Linked DNA regions of Lichenicola cladoniae. The protein of the gene in region 2 interacts with the protein of the main gene of each other region in a pairwise test. Links are inferred from orthologs where the notes say so. Each region holds a gene or a part of one and is shown on either strand. Other genes may lie near its edges.

What was found.
Region 1: the proteins of HN018_RS08570 (region 2) and dnaE interact in binary tests that used the Escherichia coli proteins (3 or more experiments, as listed by UniProt). The link is inferred for Lichenicola cladoniae from one-to-one orthologs.

Annotation. Positions count from the first base shown.
Region 1 is NZ_CP053708.1:2,381,818-2,386,125, forward strand. What follows is about bases 309-4,308. They hold dnaE (DNA polymerase III subunit alpha), read right to left. Parts: upstream 3,980-4,308; coding sequence 509-3,979; downstream 309-508. Other genes in these bases: HN018_RS11065 (oxidoreductase), read left to right, coding at 309-404; HN018_RS11075 (DNA topoisomerase IB), read right to left, coding at 3,998-4,308. In the rest of the region: more of HN018_RS11065, read left to right, coding at 1-308. UniProt on the Escherichia coli protein: DNA polymerase III is a complex, multichain enzyme responsible for most of the replicative synthesis in bacteria. This DNA polymerase also exhibits 3' to 5' exonuclease activity. The alpha chain is the DNA polymerase catalytic subunit.
Region 2 is NZ_CP053708.1:1,850,977-1,854,158, forward strand. What follows is about bases 1-2,874. They hold HN018_RS08570 (aminotransferase), read left to right. Parts: upstream 1-771; coding sequence 772-1,977; downstream 1,978-2,874. Other genes in these bases: glnA (type I glutamate--ammonia ligase), read right to left, coding at 1-118; HN018_RS08565 (P-II family nitrogen regulator), read right to left, coding at 280-618; mobA (molybdenum cofactor guanylyltransferase), read left to right, coding at 2,147-2,770; HN018_RS08585 (SDR family oxidoreductase), read right to left, coding at 2,730-2,874. In the rest of the region: more of HN018_RS08585, read right to left, coding at 2,875-3,182. UniProt on the Escherichia coli protein: Shows aminotransferase activity with methionine and histidine as substrates, and to a lesser extent also with phenylalanine.

The DNA.
Region 1 (4,308 bases), 530 kb from region 2 along the record:
TCGGGTTCTACCACATGGCGAAATTCGCGTTGGAAGGACTATCCGAGACGCTCGCCAAGGAGGTCGCTCCCTTCGGCATCGGCGTGACGGTCGTGGAGCCGGGTGCGTTCCTGACCGATTTCCGGGGCGGGTCGGCGAAGCAGTCGAACATCCGTCTCCCGGCTTATGCCGATACGGCCGGCAAGGCGCGCGACAACGTATTCGCAGCGCACGGCAAGCAGGAGAATGACCCGGTTCTTGGCGCGCAGGCGATCATCACCGCGATCGAGGCAGCTTTGCCGCCGCTACACCTGGTAATCGGCGGTGATGCGCTCGACCAGATCCGGCAAAAAATCGTCGACCTGAAGCGTGATCTGGACACGTGGGAAGACCTGACCCGGAGCACGAAGTTCCAGAAGAAGTAGAAGCCGACACGCCTGCAGATCACCCGGCGACAGCGACGTCGGGTAATTTGCAATGCGGGCTAGAACCCGATCACGGACCGCAAACAGGTGTTCCGCTCCGTCGGCTACCGCTCCTCGACATACCGGACGCCGACCACCAGCTTCAGCGTCTCCGCAAGCTTCGGCGTGACCATGTAGGCGTCCGGCAAGGTCAGTTCGACATCCTGCGTGTCGTCCAGGCACGGCAGGACCACCACCTTGCCGCGGCCGCCCTTCACCTTGCCGAGCACCACGCGGATCTCGTCGATCGCTGCCGGCCGATCCACCCAGATCCGCATCTCCGCCTTGTCCTCGGCGGCCGCCTTGTCCAGCGAGATCGCATCCTGCGCGGTCACCCGCAGCATCTCGCCTTCCATGCGGATGTCGGCGGTGACCAGTACCGCCTGCCCAGTCACCAGCACGTCGCGGGTTCGGGCCAGCACCTCGCTGAAGAACGTCACCTCGCAACTGCCCGAGGCATCGGACAGCCGGACCCAGGCCATCTTGGTTCCGGTGCGGGTCGGCCGCTCCTTCCGGTCGATGACGCACCCGGCGATCTTGACCCGGCCGATCCCCGCCTGCCCGGCCGCCTCGATCGCATTCGCCTTCACCGCCCCCAGCCGCCGCAGCAGCGAGGCATAGCCGTCGAGCGGATGCGCGGTCAGGTGGAAGCCGATCGCGTCCGCCTCCAGCCCGAGCCGCTCGATCCCCGGCCAGTCCGGCCCGGTCGGTAGGCGCAGCGTTTCCCGGCGGGCTGTGCCGCCGAACAGCCCGATCTGCCCGCTGGACGCTTCCTCCGCCTGGGCCTGCGCCCGCCGCAGGATGGTTTCCGCCGCCCCGAACACCCGGGCCCGGTTGTCATCCAGGCTGTCGAAGGCTCCCGCCTTGGCCAGGTTCTCGATCTGCATCTTGTTCAGCTGCTTCGGGTCCGCCCGCTGCGCGAAATCCGCCAGGTCGGAAAACACCGTGCCATTCCGCAGCGTCTCCAGCGCCTGCATCGCCGCCAGTCCGACCTTCTTGACCGCCGCGAGCGCATACCGGATCGACTGGGTGCCGTCCTCGGCGACTTCGACGGTGAAATCCGCCCCGGACCGGTTGATGTCCGGCGGCAGCACCTTGATCCCGAGCCGCTCCGCTTCCTGTCGCAGCGCCGCCAGCTTGTCGGTCTTTTCCCGCGCCAGCGACATGCACGCCGCCAGGAACGCGACCGGATGATTGGCCTTCATCCAAGCCGTTTGGTACGACACCAGCGCATAGGCCGCCGCATGCGACTTGTTGAAGCCATAGTCGGCGAACTTCGCCATCAGCTCGAACACCTCGACCGCCTTGTCCGAGCTGATCCCGCGTGCCATCGCACCGTCGGTAAAAATGGCCCGCTGCGTATCCATCTCGGAGCGGATCTTCTTGCCCATCGCACGGCGCAGCATGTCGGCCGCACCCAGGCTGTAGCCCGCCATCTTCTGGGCGATCTGCATGACCTGTTCCTGATAGACCATGATCCCATAGGTCTCTTCCAAGATACCGCGGATCTCCTCGTGCGGCGCTTCCCATTTTTCCCCGTGCTTGCGCCGGCAATAATCGGGAATATTCGCCATCGGCCCAGGACGGTACAAGGCGCCCGCCGCGATCAGATCCTCGATCCGGGTCGGCCGCATCTGGCGCAGCACGTCCCGCATGCCGGCACCTTCGAACTGGAACACGCCAGCGGTATCGCCGCGCGCCAGCATCGCGTACGTCCGCGCATCGTCCAGCGGCAGCATTGACAGATCGACCACGACGCCGAGCTTCGCCAGCATCTGCACGCCGCGCTGCAGGATCGTCAGCGTCGTCAGGCCGAGGAAGTCGAACTTCACCAGCCCGGCCTGCTCGACGAACTTCATGTTGTACTGCGTGACCAGCATGTCGCTCTTGGGATCGCGATACAGCGGCACCAGCTCGACCAGCTTGCGATCGCCGATCACCACGCCGGCCGCATGCGTGCTGGCGTGCCGGTACAGCCCCTCGAGCTGCAGCGCGATCTCCATCAGCCGGCGCACGCCCTCATCCTGGTCGCGCATCTCCTGCAACCGGGTCTCGCCATCGATCGCCTGCTTCAGCGTCACCGGCTTGGCCGGATTGTTAGGGATCAGCTCACAAACCTTGTTGACCAGCCCGTACGGCAACGCCAGCACGCGGCCGACGTCACGCACGGCCGCGCGCGCCTGCAGCTTTCCGAAGGTGATGATTTGCGCGACACGGTCCGCGCCGTATTCGCGACGAACGTAGGCGATCACCTCGTCGCGCCGGTCCTGGCAGAAATCGATGTCGAAATCCGGCATCGACACGCGCTCGGGGTTCAGGAACCGCTCGAACAGCAGGTTGAACGGCAGCGGATCGATATCGGTGATGGTCAGTGCCCACGCGGCCAGCGACCCGGCGCCGGACCCACGCCCCGGCCCCACCGGAATGTCGTGCGCCTTGGCCCACTGGATGAAGTCGGCCACGATCATGAAGTAGCCGGGGAAGCCCATGTCCGCGATGACATTGAGCTCGAATGCCAGCCGCTCGCGATAGCGCGTGCAGGTATCGACGTCCGCCCCGAGCTTCTCGAGCCGCAGTTCGAGGCCTTCCTCGGCCATCGCCCTCAGCGTCTGGTCCTCGGTGCTGCCCTCGCGGACCTTCGGACACACCGGCAGCAGCGGCTTGCGCGTCTCGGACATCACCGCGCACCGCCGGGCAATCGCCAGCGTATTGTCGCAGGCCTCGGGCAGGTCCGCGAACAGCTCGCGCATCATCGCCGGCGGCTTGAACCACTGCTCCGGCGAGACCCGCCAGCGCTCCCGCTCGGCCACCGTGCGTCCCTGCGCGATACAGATCAGCGCGTCATGCGCCTCGTGCATCTCGGGCCTCGGGAAGAATACCTCGTTGGTCGCCACCAGCGGCAACCCGAGCTCGTCCGCCAGCTCGATCAGCCCGGGCTCGATCGTCTTCTCGATCGCCAGGCCATGCCGCTGCAGCTCGACCGCGATCCGGCCCGGAAACGCCAGCGCCAGCGTCTCCAGAAGCCGCCGCGCCGCATCCTGCTGACCATCCGCCAACAGCCGCGCCAACGGCCCACGACCACCGCCGGTCAGCAGGATCAGCCCTTCGGAATGGGCGCAGAGCGTCCCGATCGTCACGCATGGATCGGACGGATCGCTCTCGAGGAACCCGATCGACGACAGATGCTGCAGATTGGCCAGCCCGACCCGGTCCTGCGCCAGCAGCACCAGCGGTTCCGACGCCGTGGTGCCACGCCCGGGCCCCGCCGCCTGCGAGCCGCCGATCTGCAGCCCGTCCGCCAGCGATACGGCGTCGGCCATCAGGGTGATCTGGCAGCCGATGATCGGCTGCACGCCCTTGGCCGTGCAGTACTGCGAAAATTCGAGCGCCCCGAACATGTTACCGCTGTCGGTGATCGCCACCGCCGGCATACCGGCGGCCCGCGCCAGCGCCGCGATCTCCGGAACCTGGATCGCCCCCTGGCTCAGCGAGTAGGCCGAATGGACCCGGAGATGAACGAAATCAGCGTGCGACATGGGCTAAGTTTATCACCCCTAGAGCGCCCCTGCAGCCTCCAGCGCCCGAGTCGGGACGGTGCCCTGATCCGCGATGTGGTCGAGGGTGCGGCTGAGGAACGCCATCACAGCGACCTCCTCGGCAGTCAGCCCGGTCTGGGCGCGGCTCTCGGGCGCCAGGGCCGCTTCCACGCGTGCTCTCAGCGCCTCGGCCAGCGAGCCATCCATGTAGCCATCGAAAATCCTGGGATGTATGTAGCATTTGCGGCAGATCGCCGGCGTGTTGCCGAGCAGCTTGGCCACGGTCTCGATCGCCCGCAGCACGTTCTTCTTGGCCTTCGCCTCGCTGT
Region 2 (3,182 bases):
CGGTGAACCGCAGGTCGACATACTCGACCGAATGCTCCTGCAACAGCTCCATCACCTTGGCGACGTTGCTGGAGAGGGGCGTGGGCTCCGCACCGGAATGAGAAGATTTCTTGGCCATCCGTTGACACTCTGCTGTTTGGGACAGCCGCATGGTGCGGCCGGCTCGCTTCGAGAAACTGGTTGGTGCCGGACCGTGACTGGATCGCGTGGTCCGGGTGGGCCTGGATGAAGTCGTTCAGCGGAACGAGGCGAGGGGATCCGCCTGAACCGGGAAATCAGTTAGATCGCATCCTCGCCGCGTTCGCCGGTGCGGATGCGCACCACCTCCTCAAGGCTGGAGACGAAGATCTTGCCGTCGCCGATGCGGCCGGTGCGGGCCGCCTCGACGATCGCCTCGACGGCGCGTTCGGCGATCCGGTCGTCGCAGACCACCTCGATTTTTACCTTGGGCAGGAAATCGACCACGTATTCGGCGCCGCGATACAGCTCGGTATGGCCCTTCTGGCGGCCAAACCCCTTCGCCTCGGTGACGGTGATCCCCTGCAACCCGATCTCGTGCAGCGCCTCCTTCACCTCATCAAGCTTGAACGGCTTGATGATGGCCTCGATCTTTTTCATGACCGCCCTTCTTCGTCACGGCGCGTTTCCGGCGCCCGCTATCGGCGCCCGCCCTGGTCATGGCACGTTCGCACGGGGCGCGGGTCGCGGCAATCGCGGTCGCCGCCGCTTTGCGCCATGATCGGTGCCGACCCGATGCCGAGGCCCATTTGCATGAAACCCCTGAACAGCCAGCTTTCCGAGGCGCGCACGACGATCTTCACCGTCATGTCTGCCCTTGCGGTGAAACATGGCGCGATCAATCTCGGCCAGGGCTTCCCGGATACCGAGGGCCCGGCGGATATCGTGCAGGCCGCCGCGGATGCGCTGCTCGACAATCGCAACCAGTATCCGCCGATGACCGGCCTGCCCGAGCTGAAGCAGGCGGTGGCGCGCGCGAATAGTCGCTTCTATGGCCTCGACGTCGATCCGGTGACCGAGATCGTGGTCACGTCCGGCGCCACCGAGGCGCTGATCGCCACCCTCGCCGCGCTGATCGACCCCGGCGACGAGGTGGTGCTGTTCGAGCCGCTGTACGACACCTATGTGCCTGCAGTCCGGCTGCTGGGCGGTATCCCCCGGCTGGTCCGGCTCACCCCGCCCGACTGGGTGCTGCCACGGGCCGAGCTGGAAGCGGCGTTCGGACCCAGGACCAAGGCGGTCCTGCTCAACAGCCCGATGAACCCGGCCGGCAAGGTGTTCGATGCCGAGGAGCTGGCGTTCATCGCCGGCCTGCTGCAGCGCCACGATGCCTATGCGGTGTGCGACGAGGTGTACGAGCACCTGACCTTCGACGGTGCCCGCCATACGCCGTTGATGACGCTGCCGGGCATGCGCGAGCGCTGCCTGCGGATCGGCAGCGCCGGCAAGAGCTTCTCCCTGACCGGCTGGAAGGTCGGCTACGTCACGGCGGCAGCCCATCTCGCGTCCGTGGTCGCCAAGGCGCACCAGAACCTCACCTTCACCACGCCCCCGAACCTGCAGCGCGCTGTGGCCCTGGGACTCGACAAGGACGATGCCTATTTCGGCGCGCTGGCCAGCGAGCTCCAGGGCAAGCGCGACCTGCTGGCGGCGGGGCTGGAGGAGATCGGCTTCTCGGTGCTGCCGTCGCACGGCAGCTATTTCCTGATCGCCGACTTCCGCGGGCTGGGCTTCACCGGCAACGACGTGGCGTTCTGCGAACATCTGACCGAGGCGGCAGGCGTCACCGCGATCCCGGTCTCGGCCTTCTACGACCAGCCCGATGCACCCGATCACTATGTCCGGTTCGCGTTCTGCAAGCGCGAGTCGGTGCTCCGCGAGGCGCTGGATCGGTTGCGCGCGTACGTGCGGGCTCTGCCGCTGAAGGTTGGGGCGGTGAAGGTTCGGGCGGTTTCGTGAGATCGGATCGATTGACGCGGGTTCGCGCCTCTTCTAAACCCGGCGCCGCTGTGGCGGACGTAGCTCAGTTGGCAGAGCGCCAGGTTGTGGTCTTGGATGTCGCGGGTTCGAGCCCCGTCGTTCGCCCCAGCGGAAATCCCGGCCACCACAAGGCCGTGGGTGCCAACATTTGATCGATGCGGTTGCGATGGTCCTTGCCGGCGGCGAGGCCCGCCGCCTCGGTGGCATCGACAAGCCGCTGATCGAGATCGGCGGAACCCCCATCCTCTTGCATATCCTCGACCGGCTGCGGCCGGTGGTGAGCCACGTCGCGTTGAGTGCGAACGGCGATCCGGCCCGCTTCGCGCGCTTCGGGCTGCCGGTGCTGGAAGACCGGCGCATCGGCATCGGACCCCTGGCCGGATTGCTGCGCGGGCTGGACTGGGCCGCCGGGCTCGGCGCCGGGCTGCTCCTGACCGTACCGGGTGATACGCCGTTCATCCCGGACGATCTGCTCCGGGCGCTGTCGCCGGCGCCATCGGTCGCGGTGTCGGATCGCCGGCATCACCTGGTGGCGCTGTGGCCGGTGGCCTGGCGCGACCGGCTGGCGCGGCACCTGGACGGGCTCGATCCGTCTGATGGACGCCGCGCCTATGGGGTGCTGGCGTTCGCAGGCCCGCTCGGCATGCGCGAGGTCCGCTTCGCGTCCGAGCCGCTCGATCCGTTCTTCAACGTCAACACGCAAGAGGACCGGGACCGGGCCGACCTGATGTTCAGTGCGCGAATGTCCGGGCCAGGCCCGCGGCCAGGCTGATCGGGTCCAGGCGCAGGATCTCGCGCATCTGCGCGATGTCGAACGCCTTGTCCTCCATCAGCCGCCTGATCTCCGCCGCGCCGATCGAAGGCAGGCGGGGAATCGGCCCAGCCAGGAGTGCTCCCAGCATCAGGGGCCAGGCCGGGACCGGGATGATCCTGCGTCGCGGAAGCCCCGCCGCATCGGCGATCCCCGCCACGAAGTCCCGGTAGGCCAGGATGTCGGGGCCGGCGATGACCAGGCCATGCGGCCCGTCCCAGTCGCGGCCGAGCGCTGCCAGCATCGCGGCGGTGACGTCGGACTGGTGGATCGGCTGCACCAGCGCCCGGCCGCCCCCGGGCAGGGGCACCACCGGCAGCCGGCGCAGCACGTCGGCCAGGCGCTGCACGTTGTTCTCGCCTTCGGCCCCGTA